DNA from 2 places in the Bifidobacterium sp. WCA-178-WT-4B genome. Region 2 is predicted to be linked to the other one. Evidence: riboswitches for the same ligand, from Rfam matches in the RefSeq annotation. Region 2 holds a riboswitch; the other holds the start of a gene.

Region 1 (7,636 bases), on a different contig from region 2:
ATCCGTCGTCAGCACGCCGAACAGCACCGGCACACCGGTGTCGAGGCTGGTCTGCGCGATTCCCTTCGAGACCTCATTGCACACGTAATCGTAGTGGCTGGTGCTGCCCCGAATGACCGCACCCAGGCAGATGATCGCATCGTAGCGCTTGCTCTTGGCCATCCTCGACGCGATCAGGGGTATCTCAAAGGCGCCCGGCACCCAGGCCACCGCTATGTCCTGTTCGCGGACATTCTCCCTTTTCAGGGTGTCCAGCGCCCCTGCCAGCAGTTTTGAGGTGATGAACTCGTTGAACCTCGCCACAACGATGCCTATCGTGATGTTTTCGGCTACCAGATCGCCTTCGAACGTGTGCATTTATTCCTCCTCCATGTTCAGGATATGTCCCATGCGGTTTTTCTTGGTTTTGAGATAGAAACTGTCGTAAGCATTGGCTTCGATTTCGATTGGTATTCTGTCGCGGATCTCCATTCCATAGTCTTCCAATTGATACACTTTGTCGGGATTGTTGGTCAGCAGGAGCATAGACCGTATCCCCAGATCCCTGAGAATCTGCGCTCCGATGTAGTACTCCCTCGCGTCACCGGGGAATCCCAACGCGAGATTGGCGTCGAGCGTGTCCATGCCCTCGTCCTGCAGACGGTAGGCCTTCAGCTTGTTGACCAGACCGATGCCCCGCCCTTCCTGGCGCATGTACAGCAGCACGCCCGAACCATGCTCCGCGATCATCCTCATCGCCGTGTCCAACTGCTGACCGCAATCGCAACGCAGCGAGCCGAAGACGTCACCGGTCAGACATTCCGAATGCACCCGGCACAACACATCGGTCCCATCGCCCAGATCCCCCATGACCAGCGCGACATGATGCTCGCCGTTCAACCTGTTCACATAGCAGTGCGCCGTGAATTCCCCGTATCGCGTGGGCATCGCCACGGTCGAGACGCATTCGACGAGCGTATCGTGCGCTTTCCTGTATTCCTGCAGTTCCTTGATGGTCAGGAGCGGGATCTGATGCTCCTGGGCGAACCGGGTCAGGTCGGGGGTCCTCATCATCCGGCCATCGTCGTCCATGATCTCGCAGCACAGGCCGCATTCGCGCAATCCCGCCAACCGCATGAGGTCGACGGTCGCCTCCGTGTGCCCGTTCCGTTCCAGGACGCCGCCCTTCTTCGCCACCAGGGGGAACATATGTCCCGGTCTGCGGAAATCGAGGGGTTCCACGTCATCGGAGACGCACATGCGAGCCGTCAATCCCCGCTCTTCGGCGGAGATGCCGGTCGTGGTGCCACGGTAATCGATGGACACCGTAAAAGCGGTTTCATGGTTATCGGTGTTGTGCTCGACCATGGGCGGAAGCATCAGCTTGTGGGCCAGTTGCCCGCTCATGGGCATGCAGATCAATCCCTTGGCGTGGGTTGCCATGAAATTGACGTTCCATGTGGTGGCCGACTGCGCGGCACAGATGAGATCCCCCTCGTTCTCCCGGTCCTCGTCATCGATGACCAGAACGAGTTTTCCTTCCCGCAGCGCCTGCAACGCCGCTTGCACCGACTGATGGTTCATGATTCATGCATCCTTTCTCAGAACCCGCACCGGGACAGCAGATCCTGCGTCAGTCCCGTCCGGGTCGTCATCATGTTCCGCACGTATTTTCCCAATACGTCGTTTTCGAGATTGACCACGCCGCCGACCCGTTTCTCGCCCAGCACCGTCTGCGCCAAGGTGTGCGGGATGATCGATACCGAGAAGTCCCTTTCCGTGACCTCCGCGACCGTCAGGCTGATGCCGTCGACGGCGATTGAGCCTTTCTCGACGATGCCTTCGAGTATCTCGTTCCGCGCCGCGATCCGGTACCACACGGCATTGCCTTCGCGCCGCACGGAAGATATGCTGCCCGTGCCGTCGATGTGCCCGGTGACGATATGGCCACCGAACCTTCCGTTCACCGGCAGGGCCCGTTCCAGGTTGACGCCGCTCCCGTGGCGCAATACGCCAAGCGAGGTTCTGCGCCACGTCTCATTCATCACGTCGACGGTGAAGCGTCGCCGGTCGAAATCGACGACCGTCAGACAGATGCCGTTCACCGCCATGCTGTCGCCGATATGGAGGTCTTCCATCACGTTCGTGGCGTCGACCGACAGCGTGCAGTTGGCGGCGCTCCTCCGTATGTCCGCCACCGTTCCGACTTCCTCCACTATTCCCGTGAACATGAATACACCACCTCGCTTTCCACCAGATAATCCTCTCCCACTCGGGAGCAGGTGCGGGGCCGGAGCATGACGGCGTCGGAAGGCAGGGCGACCCCTTGGCCGCCCACCGGGCTTTTCGCGGTGCCGCCGAATATCTTCGGCGCGATGTACACGTGCGCCTCATCGACGATCCGCTGTTCGAGGGCGCTCCAATTCATCGCGCTCCCGCCTTCCAGCAGCACGCTGTCCATCTGCATATCCCCCAGGCGCCGCACCACGTCCGCCAGATCGACGTGGTCGCCCTTCCTTCCGACGGCGAGTATTTCGCAGCCGTGCCGCCGGTAGTCCTCCGCCTTGCGTTCGTCATCGCAGGCGGTGGCGATATAGGTCCTGACGTCATTCGCCGTCTGCACGATCCGCGAGGTGAGGGGCGTCCTCAATCGCGTATCGCAGACGACGCGAACCGGGTTCCTTCCGTGTGCCATGCGGCATGTCAGCAACGGGTCGTCCTCGATCACCGTGTTTACCCCCACCATGACCGCCGCGACGGATCGACGGAGCTGATGGACCCGACGCCTCGACTCCTCGCCGCTGATCCACCGTGATTGATTGGTATGGGTCGCTATCTTCCCGTCCATCGTCATGGCGTATTTCATGATGACATACGGCGTATGCGTGGTGATGTATTTGCTGAACACCCGTATCAGATGCCGGCACTCGTCGGCCAGCACCCCCACATCGACCCGTATGCCGTGGTCCTCGAGCATGCGCACGCCCTTGCCGGACACCACGGGATTGCAGTCCAAGGTTCCGACGACGACCCTTGCGATGCCGCTTTCCACGATCGCCTCCGTGCATGGCGGCGTTTTGCCGTAATGGCAGCACGGCTCAAGCGTGACGTACAACGTCGCCCCGGCGGGTGACTGCGTGCAATGCCGCAACGCGTTCCTCTCGGCGTGCAATCCGCCGAACTCCTCGTGATACCCCTGCCCGATGATCCGATCGTCCTTGACGATCACCGCGCCGACCATGGGATTGGGGTTCACGTATCCGGCCCCTCGCTTCGCCAGCTCGATCGCGAGTCCCATGTACTGCGCATCGTCCATGTACGCCTCCAAGCATGTTGCGCCCATACGCTATCCAAGGCATACAAAAGAAGGTTCATGCGAACACGAAAACGCCCTGAAATGATATGGCATCATTTCAGGGCGTACGACGAAGCATGAACGTACTTTCATCTTCTCTCATCCAGACTGTACTGTCGGCTTTGGAATCTCACCAAATCATGCCTTGCGGCTCGTGGGCTGTACCACCGGTAGGGAATCGCACCCTGCCCTGAAGATAGTTATTCGTTTTGCCCACGATTGTACTCGCCGACGCTCCCCCTGTCAACGGAAGCGGCCTCACGCAGCGCCCGGGCCTTCTGCATCGTCTCGTCGTACTCGAAGTCGAAATCGGATTCCACGGTGACGCCTCCGCCCACGCCGAGCGACGTCTCGCCTCCTTCACGCACGATGGTGCGGATCACCACGTTGAAATCGCAATCGCCCGTATCGGAGAAATACCCGATGCTGCCCGTGTACAATCCCCGGGGCGCGCGTTCGAGCTCGTCGATGATCTGCATGGCGCGAACCTTCGGGGCGCCGGTGATCGAACCGGTGGGAAACGCGGCGCGAACCGCGTCCACGGCGCAACGATCCTTGCGCAGCGTCCCCTCGACGGTCGCGACGAGATGGAATACGGAAGGATACGTCTCGATGGCGAAGTCGGGGTCCGTGCCGACGGAACCCGGTTCGCAGACGATCGACAGGTCGTTGCGTTCGAGGTCCACGACCATCAGCAGTTCGCTGTGGTCCTTCTCGCTGCGGGCGAGTTCCTCGCGGTTCGCCCGATCCTCGTCCGGCGTGCCGCCGCGCGGCCGGGTCCCCTTGATGGGCCGCGTCACCACATGCCCCGAGCGAATCTCCATGAACCGTTCCATGCTCGAACAGCACACGTCGAGACCCGGTGCGCGCAGATAGGCGGAAAACGGGGCCGGGTTGTGGGTGCGCAGATAACGGTAGATGGCATAGGGGCTCCCGGACGTCTCCAGGCGCAGGCGCTGCGCCATGTTGACGACGTAGGCGTCGCCGGCGCGCAGATGATCGACGAGACGGGCCAGGGCGTCGCCGTACCCGGCCCGCGTGAAATCGGAGGAGCATGGGGCGAGCGAACGTCGGCGCGCGGGATGAGGGGCGGGCGGGCATGAATCCACCAGGTCCTGCGCCCATGTCAGGGCGTGGGCGGCCGTCATCGTCCGCCCCTGGCAGCAACAGAACAACGACCGCGACCGGACGTCCTCGATGAGTAGCAGGTCGTAGAAGACCATGCTCGCCTCCGGTGTGGCCGCGACGGGATCGTGCCTGGTCGGCACGCCGCACGATTCGCGGCCGAAATCGTATCCCAGATACCCGATCGCGCCTCCCGTGAGGGGCAGACGCGGATCGCGCGCGCCATCGCAGGGTCCAAGCCGCTTCTTCACGACATCGAGGAAATCACCCTCCACGGCAACGCCGTCGACGAGGCATCCGCCCCGCCCATGTTCGATCACAAGATAGGGGAAGAGTCCCAGGATCGAGTAGCGCCCCTGCGCCCCCGGCATCGAGGAGTCCAGGAACGCGAAGCGTTCCTCGCCGCGCACGCGCTCCACGATGTCGGCAAGCGGTCGGAACGTCCTGAGCTTGAACACCTGCGCGCTCACCGGAACTCCTTCGTCTGCGCCCGGTCCCGCGTCCGCGCCACCATGCGGGCATAGGCGTCGTTCACGTCGCGCGACACGCTCCCCGGTTCGAATTCCACACCGCCGATACCGGCCACGGGCATGGCACCCATCAGGGAGTTGGTGAGGAACACCTCGTCGGCCCGAAGCAGCTCGTCGGGCATGATAGGGCGTTCGACGGCCCCCGTGAACCCGATCACGGCATGGCGCATGACCCCGGGCAGCAGACCGCAGGAGACGGGAGGCGTCACGACGTCTCCCCCGATGACGGCGAAGATATTGGAGACGGCCCCTTCGGCGACCTCGCCCCGCGTATTGAGGAACAACGGCTCGTCGACGGCGCGGTCACGGGCGCGACGCTTCTCCATGATGTTTTCGGCATACGCCAACGTCTTCATGCGCGCGAGGGGGGAGGATTCGTTCCTGCGCACATCGGCGAAGTCGCAGCGGAAGGCGCGCTTCGCCCCCGGCGCGGCATACGGGTTGCGTCTCAACGAGACGACGCGGTTGCGCTCGGTGACCGTGAGCTTGAGGGCCGAATCGTCCGATGCGCCGAGTCCGGCGCATGCGCGGAGAACCATCGTCTCCAAGTCGGCACGACGCGCCTCGATGCCGAGGTACCGCAACGTCCCATCCAAGCGCGTCAGATGGTCGTCCAGAAACACGGGCGCGCCACCAGATACCGCGATGGTCTCGAAGGCCCCCATGCCGAAGAAGAATCCGTCATCCGCATCCACACGCGCCCGGGCACCGGGGCCGATCACGCACTCACCCATCGATCAGCGCCCCCTTTCCCGTCTCGCACTGCCATCAATCAGGCTATCAGCCATGGCGACGGCGGGCGCGCCGCCGACACGCCGTCCGTCCGGCGATTCCGTGCGTCACGACCGGACCGATGCGCAATATCCGGCTTCCGCGTTACACTAGTACGGTTATTCGCGCGCGCGTGGCGCCCTCTACACCCCGAGCCGCGAGGACACGTGGATTCCGGCCGGTCATGCCCCACATGGCAAACCGAGAACCCGCACACCTAGCATTACAAGGAGAGCCATTTTGGCAACCAAGATTCGTCTGAAGCGACAGGGCAAGAAGTTCTACGCCTTCTACCGTGTGGTGGTCGTCGATTCCCGCAAGAAGCGTGACGGCAAGGTCATCGAGGAGATCGGTACCTACAACCCCAACACCCAGCCCTCGACCATCCAGATCAAGTCTGACCGCGCTCAGTACTGGCTCGGCGTCGGCGCTCAGCCGTCCGAGCCCGTCTTCAAGCTGCTGAACATCACCGGCGACTGGCAGAAGTACAAGGGCCTTGAAGGTGCCGAAGGCACCCTGAAGACCGTTGAGGCTGGCCCGGACGCCGAGGCCCGCATCGCGGCCGTTGAGAACCAGGCTCAGAAGCTGAAGGCCGCCAAGTCCGAAGCTGCTGCCAAGGCCAAGGCTGAAGCCGAAGCCGCTGCCGCCGCTGAGGAAGCCCCGGCTGAAGAGGCCGCCGAAGAAGCTCCGGCTGAGGCCTGAGCGGAAACGAAAGGCTAGCTATGCTCGCACAGGCTGTGGAACACCTCATCAAGAACATCGTTGATTTTCCCGACGATGTTTCCGTCAAGTCTCATGAGAACGCGCGCGGCGAACTGCTTCGTGTACGCGTGAACCCGGAAGACATCGGCCGTGTGATCGGCCGTGGCGGCCGCACCGCCAACGCGATTCGCACCGTGATTCAGGCACTGTCTGACCACAAGGTCCGCGTTGACATCATGGACGTCCGTCGATAACCGATAAGGAACGATTCACAGCATGGCACAGCAAGACATGCACGACGACCCTCAGCAGATCGAACTGCTGAGGGTCGCTCGTATTGGCCGCGCACAGGGCCTGAAGGGCGAAGTCACCGTGCGCCTGTACACCGATGATCCCGAGTGGCGCTTCGAGCCGGACTCCGTGCTCTACAGCCAGGATGGCGAGACCGAGTACATCGTCGAGGGCTCACGCACGTTCAAGGATCGTTGGATTCTCAAGCTTGAGGGCGTCGACGACCGCAATGCCGCCGAGGCCCTAAACGGTGTCGAACTCTACGGCGAGGTCGACGACGCAGAAGATATGCTCGAAGCCGACGAATGGTATCCCAAGGATCTTATTGGCCTTGAGGCCCGTCTAGTCGAGGGCAACGGTCTGGGACTGCCCGCCGGCCAAGTGGTCGGCAAAGTGGTGGATGTGGTCGACTCCCCCGCTCAGTCACTGCTCAAGATTCGTTTGACCGAGCCGGTGGTAACCGGCCAGAATTCCAAGGGCGAGGATGTAGTCGAGAAGACCGCGTTGGTGCCGTTCGTGGAGGAACTGGTGCCCGACATCGATCTGGAGGAGCAATACCTCACGCTCGACCCACCCGGTGGTTTGATTCCGGGATTGTAAACCTCATATACACGTGAGACCAAAGGACTTTCTGGCTATTTGTTGGCAGAAAGTCCTTTTGCGTATGAGCAGAAACATCGAGACGCTAAACCTTCCTCATTCCGGTATCGCATAGCAAATAATCAATAGTATACTAGTGAATAAATGATTTTATTCATGGAAAACTATATGTTATAACACTCGGAGTATCGCAATGAAGTATGTGCCCACCACCACCAAACGCGATTTACGCATCCTAGGCGAACAGTTCTCGCAACAGCGCAAACTACTGATGTTGACGGTT
Region 2 (7,636 bases):
GGCTCAAAGCTCAGCGCGGCCGCAATAGCCAGCAGGTGCCGTTTCTCGGAGTCCAATTCGCCGGCCTTGGCCTTGGAGACCTGCGCCAAATCAAAATGCGCGAACAGATTACCGATGCGCGCATGACGTTCTGACTCGGGCACCTTGTGCTTTTTCAACGCTTCGGAAACAGCCTCGGAAATATTCGCCGCTTGGTAGAAACTGTTCGGAATCTCCTCGCGGCGAACTTTGCCGACCAGATTATCGATGCGCTTCGCGTCCTTCTTCACAGCCGGGTCAAGACGTTCCTCACCGCCCGCAATGGTCACCGTGCCGGCGTTGGCCTTCAACGAACCGTCCAGCAGACCCAGCAATGTGGATTTGCCTGCGCCGTTCAGTCCGATCACGGCCACCCGCCGCTCGCTGATGGTGATGTCCGTGGGAGCAAGTCCCACGTGCCCATCATCATACGTATGCCCGGCCTGTTCCAAAGTGAACGTCAGCGATGCCGGGTGTGGCAGTTCTTTCGGTCTAAACAAGAATCCCATGCCGCCATTGTACGTGGAGTACAGGTGCGGTGACGGCAAACACCGGCCTATCGCAGCAAAGCGGCGACGGTATTGAGCACGGCGCGGATGCCACGCTCGAATTCGTCCGGTTCGGGCAGCAGGGAAACGGCCAGGTATCCATTGGAGGTCATGTCGAAGAAGTAGCCGGGCTGTCCGGTGAGTTGGTGCTCGTCAATCAGCCGCAACACCATTTCGTTCTCATCGATGACTGAGGGCACTCGTAGCAGCACGTTCCAACCGCCTTCGGCCCGTAGCACGCTGACCAGCCCGTTGGGATCGGCATTGAGCAGCGTATGCAGCTTGGCAAGATTATCGCGCACACGCTCCCTCACCCGTCTGGTCTGTGCAGGCGCGGCGTTCAATAATGCGGGAATCCGTTCGGCGGTGATGTCACTCATCGGCAGATAATCATCGGCGATGACGTCCAGTCGACGCTGGGCCTCGGCAACGTCCTCGTCGGGTCCGGACACCTGAATCCATCCGACTTTGGCGTGCGGCGCGGCCAACATCTTGGAGAATCCGTCTAGGGCGAAGGTGAGCACGCCGCGCTCCCCCGCAAGCCGTGCGTTGTCGGGGAAAGGTTCGAGAGAGTAATCGAAGAACACTTCATCGGCGATAAGGGCGATGCCATGTTCACGGCACAATGTCACGATACGTGCACGCTCGGTTGGTTTTACGTACGAACCGGTCGGATTGTTCGGGTTGATGAGCACCAATGCTCTGATGCGTTCGCCACCGGGCTCGCTGAGTAGCCGCTCGAGTTCGGCGATGTCGATGAACCAGGAGCCGTCGAATTGCAACTGGTATTCGACCGTGTCGACGCATTCAAGCCGTGCAATCGACTCGATCAGCGGATAGCCGGGTTTGGGTGCCAGCACCGCGTCGCCGGCATCGCAAAGTAACTTAATCAGCCACGAATACGCCTCGGACGTGGAGCTCAGCAGGTACAGGGCGTCCGGGTCAACGCCCTCGATGGCGGTATTCACATTGGTGAAAGCGGCATGGCGCTCGTTCCCGCCCTCGCCGGCGGCGGGCGAAGCCAACTGAGGGCTGCTTGCGTCTACCACGTTTGCCGTATTGAGGAATGCGGCCAATGATTCTCGTGCCGCACGCGGTCCACGCGGGTCGGCCGTATACACGCTCGGCACCAATTCGGGTGCCAACCCGTGGCGGGTCGGATTGGAATCGTTGAGTTTGCTGAGTGCGATGCCGTTTGCCTTGGCTGCCGCCTCGGCCGCCGCAATGGGATTCGGCGCAGAAATATCCACACGAGAAGAGAAATGCACGCTCATACCCTCCACGATAAAACCACCCCTGCCGAGCCAGGTATATCGAGGCCTCATATCCACCAGCATCCAGCACTACGACAATCGTGCGGCACGGCAGCGGAGTCGTCAGACATACTATGACTTCAATCCACATCGAATAACGGCCTAGCTACATTCATTAGGTCATTTTCGCGCTCATTAGGTCACTGCTAGTCGAGCCTCACAATTGTTGATGCTTGAAACGCCGCCATTCCGAGCCCATTGCAATTCAGGTTTGGAATGGGAGTGACCTAATGAACACATAATCGACCTAATGAACGAATTACTCATTAAAAAAGGCCGCCCGAAATACTTGGACGGCCTTACATATGGTCAATACGGCTCCTGCGCCAGCAGAAATAACTCAGCTCACTGCTGCTTGGTGCTGGCATAGTAGGCGGCACCGACGATGCCGGCCTGGTTACGCAGCTTGGCGGGCACAATCGGGGTCTTGATATCCACGTACGGCAGGAACTTTTCGCTCTGACGGCTCACGCCGCCGCCGACGGTGAACAGGTCCGGGTTGAAGTACTTCTCCATAAGGCCGTAGTACTTGGTCAGACGCTTGGCCCACTTCTTGTAGCCCAGTTCCTCGTTCTCGCGAATCGCGGAGGAGGCGTACTTCTCGGCGTCCAGATGCTTGGCGCTCAGGATGATGTGTCCGAGTTCGGTGTTCGGGATGAGCGCGCCGTTGTAGATCAAAGCGGTGCCGATGCCGGTGCCCAGTGTGGTGGCGATGACCAGACCATCCTGGCCCTTGGCGGCACCGAACTGGACTTCGGCCAGGCCGGCGGCGTCGGCGTCGTTCACCACGACGACCGGGCGGCCGCAGGCTTCGGAGAACACTTCAGTAACGTCCACGCCAATCCAAGACTGGTCGAGGTTGGCCATGAAGTCGAGCTTCTGGCCGGGCTTGATCGGCGCGGGGAAGGCGATGCCAACGGGTGCGGATTCAGGCACTTCGAAGTGGTCGAGCTGCTGCTTGACGATTTTGGCCACGGCCTGAGGAGTGGAGACCTCGGGAGTGAGAATCTTCAATCGCGGCTCGGCGAAATCGCCCTTGGTGAGGTCGACAGGTGCGGCCTTGATGCCGGAACCGCCAATGTCAACACCAAAAGCCTGTGCAGTTTCAATCATCGTTGACCTTCCTTTCCTGATATGTCATCGATCCACGATTTCGCCCAAGTCTAACGCGACCATCACGCGGACGCGCCGGACGGGCCGGGGCATGGCCGTCACTCAAGCGACGGCATGGGCTTCCAGGTGGGGTCGTGCATCAGCTTGCGCGAGTCCCACCAGCCCTTGGCAATCTGCACCAAACCGGTCTTGAGGTGCTCGCGATCCACCATCACCAGGCGAATGACTTCCTTGGCCGCGGTGAGCACGGTACCCAGTCCAAACACCAGCGGGCGGAAGTCACCATAGGTCATGAAGTACCGGGCCATGTATCCGCGGTTGCGCATGATGTGATACCGGTTCATGTCGGATGTGGAGTTGAGCTGGCGCACGCCGGCGATATCCCAATTGCCGATCTCGCGCGTACGGCGCAGGATCACGTCGGGCACCACAATCGGGTTGGTGACCTTGCTGGCGCGGTAGCCATACATCGTGTCATCCCAGTAGATGAAGAAGCGCGGGTCCGGCAGACCGATTTCCGTGACCACACGGCGGTTGAACAGGCCGCCTTCGAAGCACAGCGTGTCCATCACTCGATACCCGGCCGGGCCAAATGCGGCGGGCGCAATCGGGTTCGGAATGCCCAGCGGCACAATGAAGTCGTACTGCCAGTAGAACGGGCCGCCATCGTAATCGAATCGGGATCCCTGAATCACCTCGTGCTTGTCGGTCCACTTGGACAGCTTGGCAATGGCGTCCGGCAGCACGGCCACATCGTCGTCCATCACCCAGAACCATGCGGCACCCAGCTCGTAGGCTTTGGCCACGCCGGCGGAGAAACCGCCCGCACCACCCAGGTTCTCGGTCTGCGGCGCATAGACCACACGTTCTTCGTTGCCGGACTGGTCGGCCACGGTGGTGCCCCATTGGCCGGTCACCTTGCCGGCAAACGCAGCGACCATGTCCGCCGTCTGATCGGACTGCTCGTTGTCCACGATGACAATGCGCCACGGTGCCTGCTCAAGCGCCAGAATCGAATCGAACAGTACCTCGAGCAGCTGCTGACGTTTGTAGGTGGTGACGATCAGGGCAAGCTTGTCGATGGTGTTGTTGGGTTTCTTCACTTCAGCCATGGCTCCCATTGTTGCACTTGACCGGCACAAGACGAATTTTTGCACAGTGAAACGCGGGTTGCGTACGTCCGGCGCATGGCGTATGAATAAGCCTGTCAGTTTCAGGGAAGGTGCAATTCCTTACTGGCGGTAACCTGTACCCCGGGTTTCATAACGGGGATGGCGGGAAGCCCGCGACCCGCGCAAGCGGCTGATCCGGTGAGATTCCGGAGCCAACGGTATAGTCCGGATGAAAGAAACGAGGGCTCATTATGAGCGTATCTTCGCGTATCCGCATGCAAGTTGTTCGTTCTGTGGCGCCCGAGGCCGAGGGTTCGGCCAGCGCGTCCACCGCCAGCACCAACGCCAAACTTGGCTCACACACCACTGGCGTGGCCGATTCCGGCCGCTGGTCCACGCGCCGTATCGCCATGTATGCACTGTTCGTGGCGCTGGCGATGGTCACCAGCTTCATTGAATTCCCGATTACGCCGGTCACTTGGCTGAAGTACGACCCGTCCGGCATCGTCTGCCTGATCGCCGGCTTTGCGTACGGTCCGGCCGCCGCCGCAATCGTGTCTGTGCTCGGCTTTGTGCCGCACATGTTCGCCGACCCGTGGGGTTCGCTGATGGCTGTGCTGGTGGCGCTGTTCCTGTCTGTGCCGGCCGCGTTCATCTACCGTGAGATCCGTACGCGCAAGGGTGCCGCCATCGGCATTCTGGTGGGTGCGGTGCTGGCCATCGTGGTGGCGCTGGTGGGCAACCTCATCGTCACGCCGATTTACGCGCACATGACCTACCAGGCTGTGGCCGCGATGATTCTGCCGATTCTGCTGCCGTTCAACGTGGCTAAGATGGCGATTCACGCCGTGATCACCTTCCTGATCTACAAGCCGGTCTCCAACCTGCTGTCCAAGCAGCAGTGACTGGCCTGAGACGGGCCTATGCCCGCCACGACTAACGACCACTCAACGACCACTCAAAGAACAAGAACGCAGAACTCCGGCCTTTGCCGGGATTCTGCGTTTTCGCCTATCAGTTACGGATTACTGTTTCATGACCGTTGCACCCCGTTCCTTCGACGCCGACGAGTTCCACGATTCTGCCGAACCTCACGCTTCCGCCGAGCCTGCCTCCCCCGCCGCCGTACTCAAGGACATTCGTTTCAGCTATGACCGCGGCACCTCATGGGCTTTGGATGGCGTTTCGCTCACGGTCCATGCAGGCGAGCGCCTATGCTTGGTCGGTCCGAACGGGTCGGGCAAGTCCACGTTGGCCCGTCTGATTGCGGGATTGACCGCGCCGGACGGTGGCGAAGTGACGCTACTGGAACAGCGCGTGTACGCAGCCGGCCCGAATGCCGATGCCTATCGTGCTGCCCGCCGCGGCATCGGTATGGTGTTCCAGAATCCCGAGGATCAGCTGGTCACCACCGTGTTGGAGGATGACGTGGCCTTTGGCCTGGAGAATCTCGGGCTGGAGCGCGGGCTCATCAGCGAGCGTATCGTTGATTCATTGCAGGCCGTGGGGTTGGCGAACTTACGCCAGTCCGACCCGACCCGTATGAGCGGGGGGCAGCAGCAACGCGCCGCCATCGCCGGCATGCTGGCCATGAACCCGGCGATGCTGGTATTGGATGAGCCGACCGCCATGCTGGACGAATCCGCACGCGCCGAAGTTATGCGCATTTTGGATGATTTGCAGGCGCGCGGCACCACAATCGTGCATGTCACGCATCATCCGGATGAGACCGTTCATGCCGATCGCATCGTGCGCATGGAGGCCGGGCGAATCGCTGGTGTCACTGCAGCCGTCGATAATCGACCCCCGCTGGCGGAGGCTGTCTCGCAAAGCGAGACCGAGGGTGGCATCGGCACAGAAGCCGCCCCCTGTCGTCCTACGAACGACAGCCCCCGCCAGCGGGAGCGCGAAGACGGCTCCGAACTGCCGCTGCTCTCCGATGGCATCGGTGATATGACGGACCCCATCATTCGCGTCTCGCATCTGACCTATCGCTATCCTTCGGCCAAACGGGCGGTTATCGATGACCTGTCGTTCACCATCGCGCGCGGTGAAACCGTGGCACTGATGGGCGTGAATGGTTCGGGCAAGTCGACGCTGGTGCGCATGTTGTGCGCGCTGGCCGCGCCGACCGCCGGCAGCATCGAGGTGGCCGGCGTTCCGGTGTCCTCGATTGGCAGGCGCGGTCGCAACGCGCGTCCGAAGTCGGCGAATCGCAAGCAATTAGCGCAATTGCGCCGGCATGTGGGTTACGTGATGCAGCATCCGGAGCACCAGTTGTTCGCGGACACGGTGGCCGAGGACGTGGCGTACGGCCCGCGCAACCAGGGGCTCGCCGAGGCCGAGGTGGCCGACCGTGTGCGCGAATCACTGGACCTGTTGCATATCGGGCATCTTGCCGACCGCTCCCCTTTCGACCTGTCCGGCGGACAGCAGCGATTGGTGGCCATCGCCGGCGTGCTGGCCTGCAATCCTGACGTGCTCATCATGGACGAGCCGACCGCGAGTCTGGACGCCCAAGCCAAGAAGCGTATCCATGAGCTGTTGCGCATGCTCAAATCACGTGGCGTGACCGTGCTCATCATCACCCATGACTGGGAGGAGGCCAAGCAAATCGCCGACCGCGTGGTCCGTATGCCGATTGCCGCCCCCGCATCCGGCGGCCCCGTCACGGCCACCGTCACCGCCACGGCCGTATCCTCCAACGGCCCTGTGCACTCAGTGATACACCGACTTGACCCGCGCGTGAAGATGGTGGGTTTCCTGGCCGCCATGTTCACGATGTTCGCGGTGAACACGCCAACCCAGCTCGCACTGGGCATTGCCATCACCCTGGCCGTTATCGCGGCGGCACGCCTGAACCCGTTACGGGTGCTTGAATCCATTCATCCGATTCTGATCCTGCTGGGGCTGATGGGCGTGGTCAATCTGTTTGTGGTACGCACCGGCACGCCGGTGGTGGTGCTTGGACCGCTAAGCATCACCGATCAGGGCGTGACCATAGCCGTGCTGTACGCCTGCCGTTTCGCATTGGTAATCATTCTGGGCGCGGTGTTCCTCACTACCACCACGCCTACCGCCATGACCGACGCCTTCGACACCTTGATCAGTCCGCTCAACCGACTCGGTATCCATGCCCAAGAAATCGCGCTGGTCATGAGTCTGGCATTGCGATTCATTCCAACGCTGACCGATGAAACCCGCGCCATCGTCGATGCCCAATCCGCGCGTGGCGGTTCCATCGAAACCGGTTCGCTGGCCCAGCGTATCAAGGCGATGAGCGCGATTATCGTGCCGATTTTCGCCGGCACGTTGCGTCACGCGGACAACCTGAGCCTCGCACTTGACGCCCGCTGCTACGAGGAGGGCATCCGCCGCACCCACTGGCGTGCCCTGACCATCGCCGCGCGAGATCTCGTATTCGCCGCTGCCGTCATCGTCTACATCGCGGCCATCATCGCGCTGTAGGGCGGCAAACAGCACAGACAGCACCGGTTGCTATGCTGGTGTGGTTATACGAAAGATGTAAGGA

What was found. Region 2 has a riboswitch for FMN ahead of FYJ31_RS06980 (ECF transporter S component). Riboswitches for the same ligand answer to the same signal wherever they lie in the genome.
Region 1: another riboswitch for FMN. It lies ahead of ribD (bifunctional diaminohydroxyphosphoribosylaminopyrimidine deaminase/5-amino-6-(5-phosphoribosylamino)uracil reductase RibD); the one in region 2 lies ahead of FYJ31_RS06980 (ECF transporter S component).

The regions. Positions count from the first base shown of each region.
Region 1 covers NZ_VULV01000013.1:45,379-53,014, reverse strand. Annotated here, with positions in the region: gene ribH (6,7-dimethyl-8-ribityllumazine synthase) at 1-357, opposite strand, end outside; gene FYJ31_RS09375 (bifunctional 3,4-dihydroxy-2-butanone-4-phosphate synthase/GTP cyclohydrolase II) at 358-1,563, opposite strand; gene FYJ31_RS09370 (riboflavin synthase) at 1,581-2,210, opposite strand; gene ribD (bifunctional diaminohydroxyphosphoribosylaminopyrimidine deaminase/5-amino-6-(5-phosphoribosylamino)uracil reductase RibD) at 2,195-3,322, opposite strand; FMN riboswitch at 3,422-3,536, opposite strand; gene pabB (aminodeoxychorismate synthase component I) at 3,535-4,929, opposite strand; gene FYJ31_RS09355 (aminotransferase class IV) at 4,926-5,723, opposite strand; gene rpsP (30S ribosomal protein S16) at 6,001-6,462, shown strand; gene FYJ31_RS09345 (RNA-binding protein) at 6,483-6,716, shown strand; gene rimM (ribosome maturation factor RimM) at 6,739-7,353, shown strand; gene FYJ31_RS09335 (helix-turn-helix domain-containing protein) at 7,547-7,636, shown strand, end outside.
Region 2 covers NZ_VULV01000008.1:51,950-59,585, reverse strand. Annotated here, with positions in the region: gene FYJ31_RS07000 (ATP-binding cassette domain-containing protein) at 1-527, opposite strand, end outside; gene FYJ31_RS06995 (pyridoxal phosphate-dependent aminotransferase) at 575-1,840, opposite strand; gene ppgK (polyphosphate--glucose phosphotransferase) at 2,225-2,992, opposite strand; gene FYJ31_RS06985 (glycosyltransferase family 2 protein) at 3,091-4,104, opposite strand; FMN riboswitch at 4,198-4,349, shown strand; gene FYJ31_RS06980 (ECF transporter S component) at 4,356-5,009, shown strand; gene FYJ31_RS06975 (energy-coupling factor transporter ATPase) at 5,140-7,572, shown strand.